3 regions of the Amycolatopsis sp. NPDC048633 genome follow, and region 1 is predicted to be linked to each of the others. Evidence: riboswitches for the same ligand, from Rfam matches in the RefSeq annotation. Region 1 holds a riboswitch; each other region holds the start of a gene.
What was found. Region 1 has a riboswitch for cobalamin ahead of AB0C38_RS11365 (CoA-acylating methylmalonate-semialdehyde dehydrogenase). Riboswitches for the same ligand answer to the same signal wherever they lie in the genome.

Region 1 (7,479 bases):
CGCGCCCAGCGAACTCGGCGGGGGAGCGTCGGCGACGAGGTCGATGGCCGCGTCCGGGGTGCGCGTGGCCAGCGCATCAAACAGGTCCGGCAGCCGCTCGGCCGGCACGTAGCGGTCGGCGAGTCCACAGCGGATCGCGTCGGCGCCGGACAGCTGCGCTGTGGTGAGCGCGGCGTGTGTGCCCAGCTCGCCGGGTGCCCGCGAGAGCAGATAGGTTCCGCCGACGTCGGGGACGAACCCGATGCCGACCTCCGGCATGGCGATCCGGGATCGGTCGGTGACGACACGGTGGCTGCCGTGCGCCGAGACGCCGACGCCGCCGCCCATCACGAGACCGTCCATGATCGCGATGTACGGCTTGGGGTACTGGGCGATGGCGGCGTTCATCCGGTATTCGTCGGCCCAGAAGTCCAGCGACGCCGTGCCACCCGCTTTGGCGTCGTCGTAGATGGAACGGATATCGCCGCCCGCGCAGAGCCCACGCTCGCCGGCGCCCTCGACGACGACCGCGCGGACGCCACGATCGTCACGCCACTGCTCGAGGTGCTCGGCGATGGCGTTGACCATGTCGTGGGTCAGCGCGTTGAGCGCGCGGGGGCGGTTGAGCGTGATCCGGCCGATCCCGCTGTGGACGAGGAATTCGACGTCGCTCACGAGGCCTCCTTCAGCATCCGGCGGGAGATGATCACCCGCATGATTTCGTTGGTTCCTTCGAGGATCTGGTGCACCCGCAGGTCGCGGACGATCTTTTCCAGCCCGTACTCGGCGAGGTAGCCGTAGCCGCCGTGCAGTTGCAGGGCCTGGTTGGCGACGTCGAAGCCGGCGTCGGTGCAGAACCGCTTCGCCATCGCCGAGAGCTGAGTGGCGTTGGGGTCGCGGTGGTCCAGGGCGTCAGCCGCGCGCCAGAGTAGGGTGCGGGCGGCTTCGAGATCGGTGCACATGTCGGCGAGCCGGAACTGCAGCGCCTGGGCCTCCGACAGCTTGGCCCCGAACGCCGAACGCTCCGAGAGGTGTCGGACCGCCTTGTCGAGAGCGACCTCGGCGCCACCCAGCGAGCACGCCGCGATGTTGAGCCGCCCACCGTCCAAAGCAGACATCGCCACCGTGAACCCGGCACCCTCGCCGCCGAGCAGCGCGGAAGCCGGGACGCGGGCGTTGTCGAAGATAACCTGGCGGGTCGGCTGGGCGTTCCAGCCCATCTTGACCTCGTTCGGGCCGAACGAGACACCCGGTGTATCCCGCTCGACGATGAACGCCGAGATGCCTCGCGCACCGGGGCCGCCGGTGCGGGCGAGCACGACGTACACCTCGGACGTGCCAGCGCCGGAGATGAACTGCTTGACGCCGTCCAGGACGTAGTCGTCGCCGTCTCGTCGAGCGCAGGTCGACAAAGCAGCCGCGTCCGAGCCGGCGTCGGGCTCGGTGAGGCAGTAGCTGCCGAGAGCGTCCATCGTGGACATCCGCGGCAGGTACCGGTACCGCTGGGCGTCGTCGCCGAACCGGTCGATCATGGTGGCGACCATGTTGTGGATCGAGACGTACGCGGCGATCGACGGGCAGCCGGTCGCCAGCGCTTCGAACACCAGCACCCCGTCTAGGCGGCCGAGTGCCGAACCGCCGACGTCCTCGGGCAGGTACAGCCCGCCGAGACCGAGTTGCGCGGCCTTGCGCAGGACGTCGACGGGGAAGTGCTTGGCCTGGTCCCATTCGACCGCGTGGGGCGCCAGGTGTTCGGCCGCGAAGTCCGCGGCCGTCTCGCGCAGCGCGCGTTGTTCGTCGGTGAGTCGCATGGCTCAGTCCATCGTCGGGATGACGAAGGAGGCGTCTTCCTTGATCCCGGACGTCCAGCGGGAGGTGACGGTCTTGGTCTTGGTGTAGAACCGGATGGAGTCGGGGCCGTGCTGGTTGAGGTCGCCGAAGCCGGAGCGCTTCCAGCCGCCGAAGGTGTGGTAGGCGATCGGGACCGGGATCGGCACGTTGACGCCGACCATGCCGGTGTTGACGCGGGCGGTGAAGTCGCGGGCGGTGTCGCCGTCGCGGGTGTAGATCGCGACGCCGTTGCCGTACTCGTGCTCGCTCGGCAGGCGCAGCGCCTCCTCGTAGTCGGCCGCGCGCACGATCGACAGGACCGGGCCGAAGATCTCCTCGCGGTAGATCCGCATGTCCGCGGTGACGCGGTCGAAGAGGCAGCCGCCGAGGAAGAAGCCGTTCTCGTGCCCGGGGACGGTGAGGTCGCGGCCGTCGACTACCAGTTCCGCGCCTTCGGCGAGGCCGACGTCGATGTAGTCGCGGACCCGCTGGACGGCTTCGGCGGTGACGAGGGGCCCGAAGTCGGCGTTCTCGTCGAGCGAGGCGCCGACCTTCAGCGTCTTCACGCGTTCGGTGAGCTTCTCGACCAGCGCGTCGGCGGTGGCTTCGCCGACCGGGACGGCGACGGAGATGGCCATGCAGCGCTCGCCCGCGGAGCCGTAGCCGGCGCCGATGAGGGCGTCGACGACCTGGTTGAGGTCGGCGTCGGGCATGACGATCATGTGGTTCTTCGCGCCGCCGAAGCACTGCGCGCGCTTCCCGTGCGCGGCCGCGGTCGTGTAGATGTACTCGGCGATCGACGACGACCCGACGAACCCGACCGCCTCGACGCGGGGGTCGGTGAGCAGCGCGTCGACGGCTTCCTTGTCGCCGTTGACCACCTGGAACACCCCTGGCGGCAGGCCCGCTTCGAGGAACAGCTCGGCCAGCCGCAGCGGCACCGAGGGGTCGCGTTCGGACGGTTTGAGCACGAAGCTGTTGCCGCAGGCGATGGCGGGCGCGGCCTTCCACAGGGGAATCATCGCGGGGAAGTTGAACGGCGTGATCCCGGCGACGACGCCGAGGGGCTGGCGCATCGAGTAGACGTCGATGCCAGTGCCGGCGGAGTCGCTGAACTCGCCCTTGAGCAGGTGCGGGATGCCGATGGCGAACTCGACGACCTCGAGACCGCGCTGGATGTCGCCGCGCGCGTCGGCGACGGTCTTGCCGTGCTCGGACGACAGCAGCCGGGCGAGACTGTCCTCTTCGGACCGGACGAGGTCGACGAACTTCATCAGCACGCGGGCGCGGCGCTGCGGGTTCCAGCGCGCCCACTCTCGTTGGGCGTCGGCCGCGACGCCGACCGCCTCGGCGACCTCGTCGGCGGAAGCGAGGGGGACCCGGGCCTGGACGGCGCCGGTGCTGGGGTCGAAGACGTCGGCGTAACGGCCCGAGGTGCCGGGAACCGGTTTGCCGCCGACGAAGTGGGTGAGTTCGGTGGTCATGGCACGCCTTTCGCGAGTAGCGCAGGACGGACTGCCCGGGCGCACGGGTCGTGGCCGGGATTTCGGGCAGGCTGAACTACCGCGGCGGGTCGCCGGTTTTCGCGCAGGCAGGAAGAATCCGCATGCGTTCAGCTCCATCCTCGTGGACGAACACGAATGCCTGCGGCCGGTATCCTGGCTCCCGGATCCACGCCGCCCCGGCCTTCCCGGCTTGCGCCAGTGGCCAACTCAGGTGGGGCGTCGCTCCCCGGTCACAGTGGCGGGACCGCGCCGGATTCGCACCGGCTTCCCTGCACCGCAGACCTGAGGACACCATAAAGTAGGTAGTCCTACTATGTCGACTGTGCCCGGGGTCTCACCCGGATAGAGGCGGGTCCGGTTTCGTCCGACTCCGGATGGCGCGGTGGCGAGTGTGTCGATAGCGTCGGCGCCTCAGTACCCTTGCTCGGGAGGTCGGATGGCCGAGTTCGAGCACGAGCTGGACAGCGGTGTCCGAGTCGCCCACACGGGCGCCGGGGTACGGCGGCGCCGTAGGATTCTCGGTCGGCACCGCTCTGCCCGGATGCGCGGGGCACACCGCCGTCCACCAACCTCAGCGAACGTGAATCAGCCCGAATCTCCTGAAGCGAGCCCCTCGCTTACCTGGATCCGGTCCCATCGCTGACGGTGTACAGGTCTGCGCAGCTGAGCAGCGGAAGATCATCCAGTAAAGACGCGAACCGGGCTGTATTGCGCGCAAACTTCTTGAAACAGAGAGATGCCGACAGTTTCATACACTCGCACAGGCTTCGCGCGCGGACCTGGAACACCACGTCAGCCCTGACATTCTCCCGAAAGGGCAATCCGCCCTGACCGTCCAGTTTCGAATGAGCCACTGCGTGCTCGGCGCTGCTTGCCAGATGATCACAGCTTGGACACGGCCGACATCCGGCTAAACCGTCGTCGATCTCGGCACGTGTTCGGACGCGGACTCCGACCGGGGCCGTGATCGAAGGAGGAGGGGACCATGCGGAAGACCAGGATGTGGGTCGGCCCGGCTGCGGTGCTGCTGGCGATCGGTGCGGCGGTGGCCGTCGCGCCCGCGGCATCGGCACAGGACTACATTGGCTCGATCAACAACTGCAACGGCCGGTGCGGCTACGGCGGTGTCACCGACAACCGCACGCGGGTCTATGCCTGCGACACCAAGAGCGACGGCTATGGGTTCCGCACCACCTACGTCCTGCGCAACGGGGTGAGCTGGTACGTCGACGACGCCAACGGCAGCGACTCTGGGTGCAGCGCGGTGATCCCGGGTACCGCGAGCAACCCGGTCGTGCGCTTCGGAGTCACGTGGAAGCGCACGGGTGATCCGGTCTCCGCGTGGTTCAACCTGCCCTGACCGCAGTTCGGACGGTGTGGCGGCGCCCTCGCCCAGCGTGGCGCCACCGCACTTGTCCGGGCCGTACTCGTCCTCGCCTGGTACGAACTCCGCAAACGTGTAGCTGCTGCGTATTTCTGGAGTGGCCTGACCTTCGCCGATGTTGCGGATGGTGCGACTCGCGACTTCCGCTGAACCCGGCGTGGGTCACGAACGCGCCGTATGTCCGGGGTGACGCGGTCTTACAGGCATCTGTCGAGGAAGAAGCCATTTTCGTGACCGGACACGGTGAGATCACGGCCGCCGACGACCAGTTCCGCGGTGGCTTCGCCACCGGGACGGCGACGGAGATGGCGACGCAGCGCCCGTCCGCGGAGTCGTAGCTGGCGCCGATGAGGCGTCGAGAATCGGGTTCAGCTCGGCGTCGGGCATCGCGACCATGCGGGTCGCGTTCGAACGTTTTGAGCACGAAGCTTTTGCCGCACGCGGTCTTCCACAGGGGAATCATCGCGGGAAGTTGATATAGGAGGTCCTACTATGTCGACTGTGCTCGGGTCTCACTCGAGCGGTGGGTAGGGGAGCAGGCTGCTGCTGTGCTCGTCCACTCGCAGGGTCTTGCCGATGGCGGGGAACGCCCGCTGCGGGCACGCCGGCCGCTCGCACACCTTGCAGCCCATCCCGATCGGCGTCACCGCCGCGTCCGCGCCGAGCGCGAGGCCGTCGGAGTAGATCAGCCGGCGGGCGTGCCGCAGTTCGCAGCCCAGGCCGATCGCGAACGTCTTGCCCGGGTCGCCGTGGCCGCCGACGGTGCGGTTCACCGTCCGCGCGAGCCAGAAGTACTTCTTGCCGTCCGGCAGCTCGGCGACCTGCGTGACGATCCGGCCCGGTGAGCTGAACGCCTCATAGACGATCCACAGTGGACATGAACCGCCGACGCGGGAGAAGTGGAACCCGGTCGCCGACTGGCGTTTGGAGATGTTGCCCGCCCGGTCGACGCGCACGAACGAGAACGGCACGCCGCGCGTGCCCCGCCGCTGCAGGGTCGAGAGCCGGTGGCAGATCGTCTCGAACCCGACGCCGAAGTGATCCGACAGCCGCGTGATGTCGTAGCGGTAGCGCTCGGCCGCGCCGAGAAAGACCCGGTAGGGCAGCACCAGCGCGCCGGCGAAGTAGTTGGCCAGGCCGATCCGGGCCAGCCGCCGCGCGGTCTCGCCGCTGAACGAACCGTCGCCGACCAGCCGGTCGATCGTGTCGCCCGCTTCCAGCATCGCCAGTTCCGAGGCGAGTCGGAACGCCGCCTGGCCGGGCCGAAGCGCGGGGGACAGGTGCAACGCGCGCGAGCCGGGGTCGAAGCGGTGCTGGTCGGCGCCGATCGGCGCGGCCGCGACCTCGACGCCGTGGCGGTCCCGCAGGCCCGCGGCCAGGCCGGCGCGCACTTCACCGGGGACGAGCCGGAGCTCGGCGGCCAGTTTCTCGGCGGGTTCGTCGAGCTCGGCGACGTAGTTGCGGCGTCGGTAGAACCAGTCGCGGATCTCCTCGTGCGGCTGCTGCGCCGCGGTCCGGTCGAGGCCCTGCTCGGACACCAGGGTCGCGATGTTCTCCACCGCTTCGCGGTAGCGCCGGTGCAGCGAGACCAGCGTGCGGGCGACGTCGGGCAGCTGCGTGGTCAGCTCGTCGACCTGGCCGGCGGAGATGACGCCGTCCACGGTGTCGTCGGCGAAGACCTCCCGCACGTCCGCGACCAGCCGCGCGGTGTCCTGCGCGGCGAAGAACTCCGCGTCCACCCCGAAGTGCTCGGTCAGCCGCAGCAGCACGGGCAGGGTCAGGGGGCGGCCGTTGTGCTCGAGCTGGTTCACGTAACTCGGCGAGATCTCCAGCAGGCGGGCGAGGTCGGACTGGGTCATCGACCGGTCCTCGCGCAGCTGCCGCAGCCGGGCTCCGGCGAACATCTTCTCCACAGGCAAACTTTAACAACTTTTACAGATCGCCTCAAAACGTTCACAAGACTTCACAGTCCGCAAGGCTCGCTCACTGACTATCGCGATGCCACGCTGAACACAGCGCACCACAAGGTTCACAGGAGGCCGGATGAACATCGCACGAGTGGCCGTCGTCGGCGCGGGACAGATGGGGGCGGGCATCGCCGAGGTCTGCGCCCGCGCCGGCCTGGACGTGCTGGTCTGCGAGCAGGACACGCCGTCGGCCGACGCCGGTCGCGCCCGGATCCTCGCGTCCCTCGACCGAGCGGTCCGTGCGGGCAAGCTGGACCGCGCGGCCGCCGAGCAGGCGTCCTGGCGGCTGCGGTTCACCACCGACCTCGGCGACCTCGCCGACCGCCAGCTGGTCGTCGAAGCGGTCGCGGAGGACGAGCAGGTCAAGACCGAGCTGTTCGCGACCCTGGACAAGGTGGTCGAGGATCCGGACGCGATCCTGGCGTCCAACACCTCGTCGATTCCGATCATGCGGCTCGGGATGGCCACCGGCCGGGCCGGGCAGGTCGTCGGCCTGCACTTCTTCAACCCGGTGCCGGTGCTGCCGCTGGTCGAGGTGGTCGGCTCGCTGCTCACCGCCCCCGCGACGGTGGACCGCGCGCAGCGGTTCGCCACCGACGTGCTCGGCAAGACGACGATCGGCGCGGCCGACCGCGCCGGGTTCGTCGTCAACGCCCTGCTGGTGCCCTACCTGCTCTCGGCGATCCGCATGGTCGAGTCCGGCTTCGCGTCCGCCGCCGACGTCGACCGCGGGATGGAGCTGGGCACCGCGCACCCGATGGGCCCGCTGCGGCTGACCGACCTCATCGGCCTCGACACCGTCGCGGCCATCGCC
Region 2 (7,479 bases), on a different contig from region 1:
GGTCGAGCGCGTCCTCCAGCACCGGGATGATCACCGCGTGCAGCGCCCGGAATCGGCGCCCCTTGGCACCGCCGCGCAGCTTCCGGGCGCGGTGCACTCGTTGGACGCTCTCGGCCAGCTGCGGGAACACCGACAGCGCGACGATCACCGCCGTCCCGACCTCGTACAGCGCCGGTGGCATCGCCTTGAGCAGCCGCTTCGGGTTGGCCAGCGCGTTGGCCGCGCCGAGGCACAGCACCATGGTGGCCAACCGCAAGCCGTCGTAGAGCCCGCCGAGCACCGACTCCGCGGAGACGTCGCCGAGCAGCCGGATCCCGGCCGCCCACGCGGGCAGCGGGATCTCCGGCAGGCGCAGGATGATCGTCGAGCCTTCGGCACCGCCGAAGACGATCCGGAAGAACACCCGGACCCCGATGATCACCGCGGCCAGGTAGGCGTACATCCGGAAGGCCATCGCCCACGGCGCGTCGGCCCGCCGCGCGATCACGACGTGGCAGAGCACCGCACAGATCGTCAGCAGCAGCCACGGGTTCGTCGTCCGGCCCGCGGCGACCGCCAGCCCGAGGGCCCACACCCACCACGCGGCGGGATGCAGATCGCGGGGCAGGAACCAGGAAGCGGGCATCAGCTTTCCCGGGCGCGCTTGCGGCGCCGCGCCGTGAACCAGGCCGCGGCCGCGAGCACCACCACGGCTCCGCCGGCGACCCAGGGCGCGTAGTCACTCGCCCCGGCCTGCTCCTTGATCGCCTGGTCGACGTCGGGCGCGCCTTCGCCGCCGGTGAACGTGACGTTGCCGGCGGGGTCTGCCGCCTGGTGGCCGCCACCGCCGGGCCGCGGCTTGGGTGGCGGCAGCGGGCGGCCGCTCTCCCCGGGCTGCCCCGGCTGATCAGGCGTGCCGGCTTGCGCTCCCGAGGGTGGGGCGGCCGGGTCTGTCGGGGAACCGGAGTTGCCGCCCGCTGCGCTGCCAGGCTGCTTCTCGTTGACGTCGCCGGAACTGGGAGCCGGCTCGGCCGCGGTGGTGCACGGTCCGGCGGTGCCGGGCCGGACCGCGGCGATCCGCGGGATCGGGTTGGTGTCGGCGGTCGCGTTGAGCGAGAACGACCAGCCTTCGAACCCGCCCGTGGTGAAGTCGCGGTTCTTCACGCCCCACTGGCTGTACTCCCACGCGCAGTTGTTCCCCGCGTGCCAGTAGGACCAGTACCCCGCCGCGGGCGGAGTGTCCACACAGGTCTCTTTGTAGTGTTCGTTGCCCTTGACCGGGATCTCCTCGACCGCCGACGGCCGGTTCTCGATCCGGCAGATGAACGCCTCGCCCCAGCGCTGCACCCCGGCGATCTGGAACCCGGCGTTCTTCAGCGCGTCCAGCCCGGTGCCGCGCCCGGTCTGCGGGTCGCAGCGCACGATCGTGGTGCCGCCGAGCCGCTGGAAGTCGATCACGACCGTGACGCCGGTGCCGTCGGTGCAGAACCCGGGGTGGCCTTTGCTCTGGTCGACGGCGTGGGCGATGCCCGGGGTGAGGGCGGCCGTCAGCAGGACGGCTGCCACCACACCGGAAACTCGACGGATCACTGCACCGTCAGCGACGCGGTCGAGTAGACCGTGCCGCCGGTCCCGGTCGCCTTGATCGTGTACGTGTAGGTGCCCTTGGCCGTCGGCGTGATCGTCTTCGTCCCGCCGGGAACGGCCAGCGAGCCGGACCAGGAGCCGCCGCCGGTGGCCGGGGCGACCGACTGCGCGGTGAGCGTCGTGGAGTTGGTCGACGTCCAGGTCAGCGTGGTGCTCTGGCCGAGGGTGATCTTGCGGTCCAGGTCGTCGGCCGAGAGGCCCACGGTCGGGTTGGTGGCGTTGACGGCCGGGTTGCGCGGGGTCACGCGCGGCACCGGGTTCGTGCTGGCGCCGCGGTTGAGGGAGAACGACCAGCCTTCGAAACCACCGGGGACGACGTTGCGGTTGAGGGCGCCGTAGCTGCTGTAGGTCCAGGTCGTGTCCGCGCCGGTGGCGTTCCAGTACGACCAGTAGGCCGCGGCGGGCGGCGTCCGCACGCAGGCTTCCTTGTAGGTCGGGTTGCCCGAGACCGGGATCGACTCGGACGCCGACGGCCGGCCCTCCAGCCGGCACACGAACCCGAGCCCCCACTGCGCGACGCCGGCGACGGCGATCCCCGCGTCCTGCAGGGCCTGGATTCCGTTGCGGTCGGTGCCCGGCGTGGCGTTCGGCGAGCACCGGGTGATCGTCGGCGCGGCGGTGCCGCCGTTGCCGTTCAGCTCCTGGAAGTCGATGACGACGGTGACGCCGGTGAGCGCGTCGGTGCCGGTGCAGATTCCGTTGTAGCCCTTGGCCGGGTCGACGGCCGACGCCGGTGTCGCCGACGTGCCGGCAAGACCGGCCAGGACGGCGAGCCCGGCCAGCAGCGAAGGAATGCGTCTCATGGTGTTACCCCCGGTTGTTGTGCGATGTGCTGCGGATGAGGTGGCGCAGGCCCATGGCCAGCGCGAGGACGAGGAGGAGCGCCGCTCCGGAGAACCGCGTCGCCAGCCAGAACGCCGAGTTGCTCGTGGCCGGCTGCGCGATCACGGGACCGCCGCCGATGGCGGCGAGCGGCTGGGTGGACAGCGGCAGGCGCGCTGCCGTGACGAGCGGGGAGCCGTCCGCGCCGAGCCAGGTCCGGGCGGCGATCCCGGCCGCCGCCGCGATGCTCGCGCCCGGGTCGCTCGGCCCGCCGGGTGCCTTCGGAAGCCCGCCGTCAGCCAGTACCAGCGCGCCGAGCGACTGCGCGGCCTTGCTCGCATCGAGCCCGGCCACCTGGCGGCCCCCGGCGACGACCGCGGTGAGCGTGGCGTCGGGCTGGCCGCCGGCGCCGGTGACGATGCCGTCGGCTCCGGTCCGTGCGGTCAGCGCCGCGGCGGCGGATTCCAGCGCGTGCCGGTGATCCGGCGTCCAGCCGGCCGGTGCCGCGTTGTCCGGCATCCCGACGGCAGCACTCACTGACGCGCCGGCAGTGCGCGGTTCGGCGTTCAACGCCTGAACCGCGACGGCGGTCGCCGCCAGGTCGCCGGTGACGCACGGCTCCGGGACGAACGCCGCCGGGAAGAGTCCGTCGGCGCACTGGTGCGCGACCAGCACCCCGGTCGCGGCCTTCGCGGCGGCGAGGTCGGAACCCGCGGTTGTCGCCAAGGTCGCCCACGCGTGGCGCTGGAGGGATCGTGTTCCGTCGGCGAATTCGCCGGTGTCGGTGAACTCGCCGGCCGGGGTGCGCAGGGCGGTGAGGTCCTGGGTCAGCTGGGCGGTGACCGGCGCGAGGTCGTCCGGAGCCTGCCCGCCCGCGGCCAGGAACTGCGCGATGGTCTGCAGCTTCGCCAACGGCTCGGCATACGACGCCGCACCGGATTCGTAGGGCGCGCCGTGGGCGTAGGCCTTGATCGAGTCCGGGTTCAGCAGGAACCGCGACGCGCGGGCCACCGCGTCCGGCTGCTGTCCCAGCGTGCGCAGGGCGAGCACGAGGTCGGCGGTGAGGTCGTAGTCGACGAACGTTTTGCCGTCCTGGCTGACCTCGACGTGGTCGCTGTCGACGAGCTGCCCGGCGAGGTAGCCGCCGAGCCGGTCGGCCGGCGTCGGCCCGGCGACCTGCGCCGGCGCGCCGGCGGGCGTCACCACGGTGCCGCGCGGCGAACCCGGCCGCAGCGCGGGGGTGCCGGCCTTCTGGCTGACCGGCGGCTTCACGGCGGGACTGCCCGTCGCCGGGGGCTTTTCGCCGGGCGGTGGCGGTGGCGGAAGACAGCCGGGGTCCGGTGGCCCCTGCGCTCCGGCGTGTCCCAGCGTGAGGTCGTGGAAGCCGACCTGGGCCAGGCCGAGCGAGGCCTGCGCGCTCGCGCGGATCCAGGTGTCGAGGCTGCCGATCCCGTTCGTGCGCGCCGCTTCGTATTCGGCCGGGGTGTAGGCGATGGCGCCGAGCTGATCGCCGAGCCGGTTGCCCGAGTCGGCCGCCGTCGCCTGGGCGGACTTGAGAAACGCGGTCCCCGAGGCCATCGCGGCGTCCACGCATCCGGCGTCGGCGAGCGCCTGCACGATCAAGCCGGTGCTGTTGGTGTTGGGCGCTTCGGTGCCGACCCCGCCGCCCCAGCCGCCGCTCGCGGTCTGGTGCGCCTTCAGCCACCTCACGGTCTTGGTGATGGGCCCCTCGAGGTTCGCCGCACCGGCGTCCCGCGCGGCGAGCATGGCCGAGAGCGCGATGCCGGTGGTGTCGCCGTCCGGCGCCGACTGGTCGAACGGCTTGCCCTCGTCGCAGGTCGAGATCTTGTGGCCGTCGGGGGTCACCTGGTCACCGGTCTCGGTGGTGGGGATGAGGCCGAAGAAGATCCGGAAGTAGCCCTCCGAGCACTGCTGCTTCAACATCGTGTCGATCGCGAGCCGATCGGTCAGGCCCACGCCGGCCAGCCCGATCACGGCCAGGGCCTGGCCGAACATGTTGGCGTTGTTGCTGACGAAGTCCTTGAAGTCCGGGTTCTTCGAGTAGTCGCTGACCCGGCCCTTGTCGACGCCGGAGCGCGCGATCGTGCCCAGGGTTTCGGCGACCATGTCGTGCCCGCCGAACGCCCGTGGATCGCGTCCCGCGATTTCCGCGGCGACCAGCACCTTCGCCGCGGCGCCGCCGGTGATGATCGCGTCGTAGCCCTGTCCCGGGACGAGGCCGTCCCAGGTGTAGTAGTCGGTGGCGTGGTGATCGAGGTACTCGACGATCGGTGCGGCCAAGGCTCCGTCACCGGAGGCGTACATCGCGAACAGGGTGTCGATCATCAGGCCGTGGTCGGGCAGGTCCCCGCCCAGCGGGTTCTGCAGGGTTCCCTCGGGCGAGAGCTGCGCAGAAAGCCACTGCGACGTGGGTTTCGAGGCCGCGAGTTCGCCGGCGAAAGCCGGGGTCGACGAGCCCACGGCAACGATCAAGACAGCGGACACCAAAGCGGCGAAGCGCGGGCCGGCCAAGTGGTCCTTCCTCTCCCCAGACGCCGGCGCGCACCCCGAGAAGAGACCGGCCACGACGGCCGGGCGTCCACTCGCTGTTTACGCGACAGCGGTTCGACAACACCTGCCCGAGGAGGTAATCCGACTCGTCACCCAAGGTGACCCACGGTTGCGCGACAGTGCCGGACTTCGACCGGCTTCCCCTGCCACGGGCAGAAAATCATGAGGTTGTACTGGTCAAACAGACGGACAGTAACACCTGCTCAGCCGGACGGGAACGGCAAACTCACGTCGACTACGCAGTGAGCCGTTCGACGAGCGCCTCGACGAGATCGGTGCTCTCGTCCGGGTCGAGCAGGCCGGGCAAGGTCAGCCGCTCGATGATCAGCCAGTTCAGGGCCAGCCACAGCAGCTTGACCGTCGTCGCGTCGCCCGGCAGGCCGGTCTTCAGGTGGTTTTCCACGTTGAAGTCGAGGTCCGCGCGGATCCGCGTCGTCAGCACCTCCCGCAGCTCCGGCCGGCGGGCCGCCTCCAGGCGCAGCTCCAGCAGGGCCAAGAACCCCGTCGGGAACGCCGCCACGCGCTCGACCAACTCGTGCATCAGCTCGACGAGGCGGGCGCGGTCGCGCGGGCCGTCGAACGGGGCGGCCAGCGTCGCCTCGTCCGGCACCAGCCGTTCGTAGACGCGCTCCCCCGCGCCGGTGAGGATCTCCTCGCGACCGGCGAAGTAGTTGGAGGCGGTGCCGGTGGGCACCGCGGCCCGCTGGTCCACCGCGCGGAACGTCAGCCCGCGCGCGCCTTCCGCCGCCAGGACCTCGATCGCCGCGTCGAGCAGGGCCGCCCGTCGTTCCGGGTTGCGTCGCGCCATCACTTGTAACCACTCCGCTTGTAGTGCTACCGTCTAACCACTACAGGTAAAGTACTACAGATCAAGTTATTCTGGGGGTCGCATGCGCAAGCTCGTCTACTACGTCGCCGTCTCGATCGACGGGTTCATCACCGGGCCGGGTGGCGAGGTCGACTTCTACCCGGAGGCGCCGGACATGGTCGAGTACCTCCGGGCGGAGTTCCCGGAGACGATGCCGAGCCACATCCGGCCGCACATCGGCCTCGACGGCGCGCCGAACAGGCGGTTCGACACCGTGTTCATGGGTCGCGGCACCTACCAGCCGGCCCTCGACGCCGGTGTCGCCAGCCCCTACGCACACCTGCGGCAGTACGTGGCGTCGACGACGCTCGGGGAGCTCGCCGACCCCGCGCTCAAGGTGGTCACCGACCCCGTGGCCACGGTCCGCCGGCTCAAGGAGGAGCCCGGCGAGGACATCTGGCTCTGCGGCGGCGCGCGGCTCGCGGGCGAACTGCTGCCGGAGATCGACGAACTGGTGTTCAAGCGCTACCCGGTCGTCGCGGGCTATGGCCTTCCGGCGTTCACCGGCCCGTTCCGGCCGCGGCCGTTCACCCCGGTGGAGACCCGGACGTTCAGCCACGGCGGCACGGTCACCACCTACCACCCGGCCTGAGGTTCGAGCTCCAGCTAGCGGACGAGCGCCGTCAAGGCTTGGCGGAGGTCGGCCGGGTGGCGGACCCAGAGGTCCACCGCTGTGCCGTCGGGGGACGTAAGCGTCAGGCAGCCTTGGCTTGCCGGGCCCCGAAGCGGGACGACCTCCGCTGTCCACGACCGGTCGAACGTCAGCGGGCCGACGCCACGCTCGCGGTCGGCTTTTCTCGGCTCCCAGCACAGTTCGCCGTCTCGGAGGGACAGCCGGCCCAGCAGTTCGCCCACCTCGTCGGCGCGGCGGGCGTGGCGGCCGGGCGCCTTGGCGCCGAGGAGCTGGGCGACCTGCACCGGCAGCTGAGCCGACCACGACGGCGGCTCCCCCGCGGCGCGTCGTCGGCGCTCCGCGCGGGCGTCCCGCCACGCGATCAACGAGAACACCAGGTACACCAGCGCGAGGAGGCCGAGCAGGCCGGCCGCCGCCGGGACCCAGCCGGTCTTGAGGCCCAGCAGCGCCGTCAACGCCGTGAGGTAACCGGCGGCGAGCAGCGTGCGGGTGCGCCGCCGGCGTTCCCGGTCCCGGCCGTATCCGGTCATGCCCGCGTCCGATCGGTTCGGGTCAGCAGACGATCACCCGCCTGCCGTAAGGAGAATACGTCCGCGGCGCGGGTGCGGCGGTGCCGCGGCGGAGTAGGTGGGCACGGTGGTGACGGCAGCCCGGGTCGCGGCTGGGGCAGCGCAGCGCGGACTTCTTGCCGTCGACGTCGGGACTCACCAGCGCGTCACCGTCCAAAGAGGACGATTCGGCGCCGTGCGCGAGAGCGCCGTCGCCGTCGCTGCGCACGCCCGCGGCGGCCAGTGCACCGGGCGCGGCCGGCGTGGCTCCGGACAGAGCACTAGCGGGTGGTCCAGTGGACGATGCCGGGAACCACGACCAGCAGGGCCACCACGAGCCAGTAACGGCCCGCTTTGAGCTGCGGTGCGCGGAAGGCGAACAGGGCGTTCAGGCCGGCCACGACCAGTCC
Region 3 (7,479 bases), on a different contig from region 1:
GAGACACGCATGTCAGTCGAAACCGGTCAGCGGCCGCCCGCCGCCGCCGATACCCCCACCGCGATCCGGGTCATCCGGCGGGACGGCAGCGTGTCGCCGTTCGACGCCGGGAAGATCTCGGTGGCGCTGACGAAGGCGTTCCTCGCGGTCGAGGGCGGCGACGCCGCCGCGTCCTCCCGCGTGCACCACGTCGTCGCCGAGCTGACCCAGCAGGTGGAGACCACCCTGCTGCGCCACGCCGGCCCCGAGACCGCCCTGCACATCGAGCAGATCCAGGACATCGTCGAGCTCGCCCTCATGCGCGGCGAGCACCACAAGGTCGCCCGCGCGTACGTCCTCTACCGCGACGAGCGCATGAAGGCCCGCGAGGCCATCAAGCCCGCCGCCACCGAGGTCGCGCTGAACGTCAAGGGTGTCGACGGCATCCTCCGCCCGCTCGACTGGGCCCGCGTTTCCCACGTCGTGGGCGAGGCCGTCGCCGGCCTCGAAGACGTCAGCGCCGAGCCCGTGCTGGCCGAGGCCAAGCGCAACCTCTACGACGGCATCAGCGCCGACGAGCTGGCCCTGGCCCAGGTCCTGGCCGCCCGCGTGCTGGTCGAGCAGGAGCCGAACTACTCGTACGTCTCCGCCCGGCTGCTGCTGGACAAGCTGCGCGGCGAAGCGCTGAGCTACCTGGCGAAGAAGCCGCGCCTGGCCAGCCAGGACGAGATGGCGACCGAGTACCCGGCGTACTTCCGCGCCTACCTGCGCCGCGCCGTCGAGCTGGAGCTGGTCGACGGCGAGCTGCTGTCCTTCGACCTGGACAAGATCACCGCCGCGATCGAGGCCAAGCGTGACCTCGACTTCGGCTTCCTCGGCCTGCAGACCCTGTACGACCGGTACTTCCAGCACCACGACGGCACCCGCTTCGAGCTGCCGCAGGCGTTCTTCATGCGCGTCGCGATGGGCCTGGCGATCCGCGAGGACGACCGCGAAGCCCGCGCCATCGAGTTCTACGAGCTGCTCTCGACGTTCCACTTCATGGCCTCGACGCCGACGCTGTTCAACTCGGGCACCACCCGCGCGCAGCTGTCGTCCTGCTTCCTGACCACGGTGGACGACGACCTGGACTCGATCTTCCAGGCCTACAAGAACAACGCGCTGCTGGCGAAGTACTCGGGCGGCCTCGGCAACGACTGGACCCCGGTCCGCGGCCTCGGCGCCCACATCAAGGGCACCAACGGCCAGTCGCAGGGTGTCGTGCCGTTCCTCAAGATCGCCAACGACACCGCGGTCGCCGTCAACCAGGGCGGCAAGCGCAAGGGCGCGGCCTGCGCGTACCTCGAGACGTGGCACGTGGACATCGAGGAGTTCCTCGACCTGCGCAAGAACACCGGTGACGACCGCCGGCGCACCCACGACATGAACACCGCGAACTGGGTGCCCGACGAGTTCCTCCGCCGCGTCGAGGCCAACGCCGAGTGGACGTTGTTCTCGCCGAACGAGACCCCGGACCTGCACGACCTCTACGGCAACGAGTTCTCCGCCCGCTACCGCGAGTACGAGGCGATGGCCGACCGCGGCGAGATCAAGGTCTTCCGCCGGATCCGCGCGGTCGACCTGTGGCGGCGCATGCTGACCATGCTGTTCGAGACCGGCCACCCGTGGATCACGTTCAAGGACCCGTGCAACCTGCGCTCGCCGCAGCAGCACGTCGGCGTCGTGCACTCGTCCAACCTGTGCACCGAGATCACGCTGAACACCACCACCGACGAGGTCGCGGTCTGCAACCTCGGCTCGGTGAACCTGCTCAAGCACGTCACGCCGTCCGGTTTGGACACCGCGCGCCTCGAGAAGACCGTGCGCACGGCCGTCCGCATGCTGGACAACGTGATCGACATCAACTTCTACACGATCCCGGAGGCGCGCCGCTCCAACCTGCGCCACCGCCCGGTCGGCCTGGGCATCATGGGCTTCCAGGACGCGCTGTTCGAGATCGGCGTCCCGTTCGCCTCCGCCGAGGCCGTGAAGTTCGCCGACGTCTCCATGGAACACGTGTCCTACTACGCGATCTCGGCGTCGACCGACCTCGCCGAGGAGCGCGGGCAGTACCAGACGTTCGAGGGTTCGCTGTGGAGCAAGGGCATCCTGCCGATCGACTCGATGCAGCTGCTCATCGACGCCCGCCAGGGTGACGGCCTCGACGTCGACACCTCGTCGACGCTGGACTGGGCGCCGCTGCGCGAGCGCGTCAAGACCGTCGGCATGCGCAACTCCAACGTGATGGCGATCGCGCCGACCGCGACGATCTCCAACATCTCCGGGGTCGGCCAGTCGATCGAGCCGCTGTTCCAGAACCTGTTCGTCAAGTCGAACATGTCCGGCGACTTCACCGTCGTCAACCCGCACCTGGTCAAGAGCCTCAAGGCCCGCGGCCTGTGGGACGAGGTCATGGTCAGCGACCTCAAGTACTTCGACGGCAGCCTCGGCCAGATCGACCGCGTGCCGGACGACCTCAAGGCGCTGTACGCGACGGCGTTCGAGATCGAGTCGAAGTGGATCGTCGACGCCGGTTCGGTGCGCCAGAAGTGGATCGACCAGGCGCAGTCGCTGAACCTGTACATCGCGGCGCCGAGCGGCCGCAAGCTCGACGAGCTGTACCGCTACGCGTGGCACAAGGGCCTCAAGACCACGTACTACCTGCGGGCGCAGTCCGCGACGCACGTGGAGAAGAGCACCCTGCGCGGCACCGACGGCAAGCTGAACGCCGTCTCGGCCACCTCGGCTCCGGCGGCCCCCGCCGCCGCTCCGGCCCCGGCACCGGCACCCTCGGCTTCGGTTCCGGCCGTGCCGGTGACCCCGGCTCCGAAGCCGGAGTCCCAGGAGCTGCCGAAGACCGACGTCGACTTCGTCGCCACCGAAGGCGCCGCCTGCCGCATCGACGACCCCGACTGCGAAGCCTGCCAGTAAGGAACCCCTGAGACATGACCAACGTGGAGACGACCGGCGCCACCGGCCTCGGTGAGATCGAGGTCGGGGCCGCCCGGATCAACGTCGACGACAAGCGCATGATCAACGCGCGCGCCGACGTCAACCAGCTGCTGCCGATGAAGTACACCTGGGCCTGGGAGAAGTACCTGGCCGGCTGCAACAACCACTGGATGCCGACCGAGGTCGCCATGCAGGCCGACATCGCGCTGTGGAAGTCGAAGGACGGCCTCACCGAGGACGAGCGGCAGATGCTCAAGCGCAACCTGGGCTTCTTCGCGACCGCGGAGTCCTTGGTGGCCAACAACATCGTGCTCGCGGTGTACCGGCAGATCACGAACCCCGAGTGCCGCCAGTACCTGCTGCGCCAGGCGTTCGAGGAGGCCGTGCACACGCACACCTTCCAGTACATCTGCGAGAGCCTCGGCCTGGTCGAGGGCGAGCTGTTCAACATGTACCGCGAGGTCCCGTCCATTTCGGACAAGGACGCGTGGGCGCTGAAGTACACGCAGCACCTGGAGGACCCGGACTTCGAGACCGGGACGCCGGAGGCCGACACGGCGTTCCTGCGTGACCTCGTCGCGTTCTACGTGATCTTCGAAGGCATGTGGTTCTACACCGGCTTCGCGCAGATCCTCTCGCTCGGCCGCCGCAACAAGATGGTCGGCATCGCCGAGCAGTACCAGTACATCCTGCGCGACGAGTCGATCCACCTGAACTTCGGCATCGACTGCATCAACCAGATCAAGATCGAGAACCCGCACCTGTGGACGCCCGAGTTCCAGGAAGAGGTCCGCGGGATGCTCAAGGACGCGTGCGAGCTGGAGGTCGCGTACGCACGCGACACCATGCCGCGCGGCATGCTCGGCCTGTCGGCGCAGCTGTGCGAGCAGTACATGCACTTCATCACCGACCGGCGCGCGCAGCAGATCGGCCTCCAGCCGATCTTCGGCGAGACCGAGAACCCGTTTCCGTGGATGTCCGAGGCGATGGACCTGAAGAAGGAGAAGAACTTCTTCGAGACCCGCGTCATCGAGTACCAGTCAGGCGGCGCGCTCGACTGGGACTGATCTCCCTCCGGGTTCCTGCCTGGGAACGATTCTTCCCAGGCAGGAACCCGCCGCTTTTCCCGGGCACATCGCGGGTCGATGGTGGAGCCATGACCACCACCGTCACCTTCACCAGCGCCGGCCTCGACATAGCCGCGCACCTCTACGTTCCCGACGACGCCGACGGCCGGGCCCTCGTGGTCGGCCACCCTGGCACCGGCGTCAAGGAACAGACCTCCGGCACCTACGCAAGTCTGCTGGCCGAGCAGGGTTTCGTGACCCTCGCCTTCGACGCCGCATACCAGGGCGAGTCCGGCGGCCTGCCGCGCGGCCTGGAGGATCCCGCCCAGCGGATCGAGGACTTCAAGGCCGCCGTCTCCTTCCTCACCACCCGGCCCGAGGTCGACGCCGGCCGGATCGGCCTGCTGGGCATCTGCGCCTCCGGCGGCTACTCGCTCGCCGCCACCGGCGGTGACCACCGGGTCAAGGCCGTCGCGACCGTGTGCACCGCCGAACCCGCCCGCCAGTTCCGCTACGGCGCCGACGGCACCCAGGACCCGGCCGTCTTCCAGGGCCTGCTCGACACCGCCGCCCAGGCCCGGACGACCGCCGCCCGCGGCGAAGACCCCGGCGTGCTGACCCTGTTCCCCGAGACCGCCGCACAGGCCGGTGCGCTCGGTGGCGAGCACGGCATCGAAGGCTGGGAGTACTATTGCGGCCCCCGCGGCTACCACGAACGCTCGGCGAAGTTCCTCACCTGGGATAGCGTCGACAAGATGGCTTCGAGTGACGTCTTCCACGCCGTCCCGCTGATCGGCCCGCGCCCGATCCTGCAGGTCCTCGGCGAGCGCGCCGTCACCGCCTGGATGGGCCTGGAAGCCCACCGGCGCGCCACCGGCCCCGCGGAGATCCACTGGATCGAGGGCGCCAGCCACGTCGACCTCTACGACAAGCGCGAGTACGTCGATCTCGCTGTCGGCAAGCTCACCGACTTCTTCACCGTCAACCTGGACAAGTGACCTAGACTCGGACTCGCCACTGGTTCCCCGGGGTTCGCCCCGGGGAGGCAACAGGGAACCCGGCGCGAATCCGGGACTGCCCCGCAGCGGTGAGTGGGAACGAAAGCCGTCAAGAAGCACTGAGCGCGAGCTTGGGAAGCGACGGCCGGTAGGACTGCGCAGTGCGCCCACGAGTCCGAAGACCTGCCCGTGGTGCGTGCGCCGACGGCGTGCGCGAGTCCGGGCCTCGCGGGATGGGCACGACCGAAACGCTCGCCTTCGCGCGCGTCCGGACTCTTCGGACTAGCTCGCGAGGAGAGAGCTGTGACCATCGGCACCACTGTGCTGGGCTACCCCCGGATCGGCCCGGACCGGGAGCTCAAGCGCGCTCTGGAACGCTATTGGGCGGGCAAGATCGACGAAGCCGCCTTGCTGGCCGTCGGCCGCGAACTGCGTCAGCGGACCTGGCTGGAACTGCGGGACGCCGGGCTGGACTCGGTCCCGTCCAACACGTTCTCGCACTACGACCAGGTGCTCGACACCGCCGAGCTGTTCGGCGCGCTGCCCGCTCGGCCCGGTCTTTCGCCGCTCGACACGTACTTCGCCGCCGCTCGGGGCGTCCAGGACGCGCCGGCGCTCGAGATGACCAAATGGTTCGACACCAACTACCACTACATCGTCCCCGAACTGGGGCCGGACACCGAGTTCACCCTCGCCGGGACCAAGCCCCTCGACGAATACCGGGAAGCTCGTGCGCTCGGCATCGAGACGCGGCCGGTGCTGGTCGGGCCGGTGACGTTCCTGCTGCTGAGCAAGGGCACCGACGGGTTCCGCCCCTTGGACCTGCTCGACACCCTGCTCCCCCGCTACGCCGAACTGCTGGCGCGGCTGCACGACGAAGGTGTCGAGTGGGTGCAGCTCGACGAGCCCGCGTTCGCCGCCGACCGCACCGAGGCCGAGCTGAACGCGCTGATCCGCGCGTACCACTGGCTCGGCAAGGCGGCCGCCCGGCCGAAGCTGCTGGTCGCCGGGTACTTCGGCGGACTCGGCCGCGGCCTCGGCGCGCTGGCCCGCTCCCCCATCGACGCGCTGGCCGTCGACCTGGTCACCGACGAGTCCTTTGTGGACGCAGTCGCCGCCGAACCGGCGTTGCGGGACAAGGAGGTGCTGGCCGGGGTCGTCGACGGGCGCAACGTCTGGCGGACCGACCCGCAGCGCGCGCTGAGCCGGGCCGCGACCCTGCTCGGCGTCGCGAAGTCGGTCAGCGTGTCGACGTCGTGCTCGCTGCTGCACGTGCCCTACGACGTCGCGCGGGAGGACCTGCACCCGCGGCTCGCGGGGTGGCTCTCGTTCGCGCGGCAGAAGGTCGACGAGGTCGTGCTGCTCGGTCGCGCCCTGCGCGGGGAGGACGCGGACCTGGCCGGCGCGCGTGCCGCCGTCGCCGATCGCGCCTCGGCGGCCGAACTGGCCGACTCCGGCGTCCGCGCCCGGCTGGCCGCGCTTCCGGACGTCGCCCGGGCGCCGTATGCGGAGCGGGCAGCGGCTCAGCAGGCCGCGCTGGGTCTCCCGCCGCTGCCGACCACGACGATCGGCTCGTTCCCGCAGACCCTGGAGGTCCGCAAGGCGCGGGCGGCGCACCGCGCGGGCACGCTCGACGACGCGGGCTACGCCGCCGCGATGCGTTCGGAGGTGCAGCGGGTCGTCCGGCTGCAGGAGGAGCTGGGCCTCGACGTCCTCGTGCACGGCGAGCCGGAGCGCAACGACATGGTGCAGTACTTCGCCGAGCAGCTGACCGGTTTCGCGGCGACCGCGCACGGCTGGGTGCAGTCCTACGGCTCCCGCTGCGTCCGCCCGCCGATCCTCTACGGCGACGTCTCGCGGCCGGCGCCGATGACGGTCGAGTGGGCGCGGTACGCCCAGAGCCTGACCGCGAAGCCGGTCAAGGGCATGCTGACGGGCCCGGTGACGATCCTGGCGTGGTCGTTCGTCCGCGACGACCAGCCCCTCGGCGAGACGGCGCGGCAGGTGGCGCTGGCGATCCGCGACGAGGTGCACGACCTGGAGGCGGCGGGTATCCGCGTCGTCCAGGTCGACGAGCCGGCGCTGCGGGAGCTGCTGCCGCTGCGGTCCCGCGCGCATCGGGCGTACTTCGACTGGGCGGTGTCGGCGTTCCGGCTGGCGACGTCCGGGATCGCCGACGCGACGCAGATCCACACGCACATGTGCTACTCGGAGTTCGGGGAAGTGCTCCCGGCGATCGACGCGCTGGACGCGGACGTCACGTCGATCGAGGCGGCGCGTTCGAAGATGGAGGTGCTCACGGACCTGAACGCGGGCGGCTTCGGCCGCGGCGTCGGGCCGGGGGTGTACGACATCCATTCTCCGCGAGTGCCTTCGTCGTCCGAAGTGGCTTCGTTGCTACGGACGGCGGTGGGCGCGGTGCCGGCTTCGCGGGTGTGGGTGAA

Region 2: another riboswitch for cobalamin. It lies ahead of AB0C38_RS08450 (hypothetical protein); the one in region 1 lies ahead of AB0C38_RS11365 (CoA-acylating methylmalonate-semialdehyde dehydrogenase).
Region 3: another riboswitch for cobalamin. It lies ahead of metE (5-methyltetrahydropteroyltriglutamate--homocysteine S-methyltransferase); the one in region 1 lies ahead of AB0C38_RS11365 (CoA-acylating methylmalonate-semialdehyde dehydrogenase).

What each region holds. Positions count from the first base shown of each region.
Region 1 covers NZ_JBEZHS010000004.1:126,268-133,746, reverse strand. Annotated here, with positions in the region: gene AB0C38_RS11375 (enoyl-CoA hydratase/isomerase family protein) at 1-654, opposite strand, end outside; gene AB0C38_RS11370 (acyl-CoA dehydrogenase family protein) at 651-1,790, opposite strand; gene AB0C38_RS11365 (CoA-acylating methylmalonate-semialdehyde dehydrogenase) at 1,794-3,293, opposite strand; cobalamin riboswitch at 3,440-3,625, opposite strand; gene AB0C38_RS11360 (hypothetical protein) at 4,300-4,674, shown strand; gene AB0C38_RS11355 (short-chain fatty acyl-CoA regulator family protein) at 5,211-6,611, opposite strand; gene AB0C38_RS11350 (3-hydroxybutyryl-CoA dehydrogenase) at 6,742-7,479, shown strand, end outside.
Region 2 covers NZ_JBEZHS010000002.1:412,325-419,803, reverse strand. Annotated here, with positions in the region: gene AB0C38_RS08465 (energy-coupling factor transporter transmembrane component T) at 1-625, opposite strand, end outside; gene AB0C38_RS08460 (ABC transporter substrate-binding protein) at 625-1,548, opposite strand; gene AB0C38_RS08455 (hypothetical protein) at 1,566-2,429, opposite strand; gene AB0C38_RS08450 (hypothetical protein) at 2,434-4,929, opposite strand; adenosylcobalamin (AdoCbl) riboswitch at 5,043-5,188, opposite strand; gene AB0C38_RS08445 (TetR family transcriptional regulator) at 5,255-5,827, opposite strand; gene AB0C38_RS08440 (dihydrofolate reductase) at 5,910-6,479, shown strand; gene AB0C38_RS08435 (hypothetical protein) at 6,494-7,051, opposite strand; gene AB0C38_RS08430 (hypothetical protein) at 7,074-7,298, opposite strand; gene AB0C38_RS08425 (hypothetical protein) at 7,351-7,479, opposite strand, start outside.
Region 3 covers NZ_JBEZHS010000007.1:91,847-99,325, forward strand. Annotated here, with positions in the region: gene AB0C38_RS16055 (ribonucleoside-diphosphate reductase subunit alpha) at 10-2,949, shown strand; gene AB0C38_RS16060 (ribonucleotide-diphosphate reductase subunit beta) at 2,964-4,037, shown strand; gene AB0C38_RS16065 (alpha/beta hydrolase) at 4,127-5,035, shown strand; cobalamin riboswitch at 5,039-5,241, shown strand; gene metE (5-methyltetrahydropteroyltriglutamate--homocysteine S-methyltransferase) at 5,339-7,479, shown strand, end outside.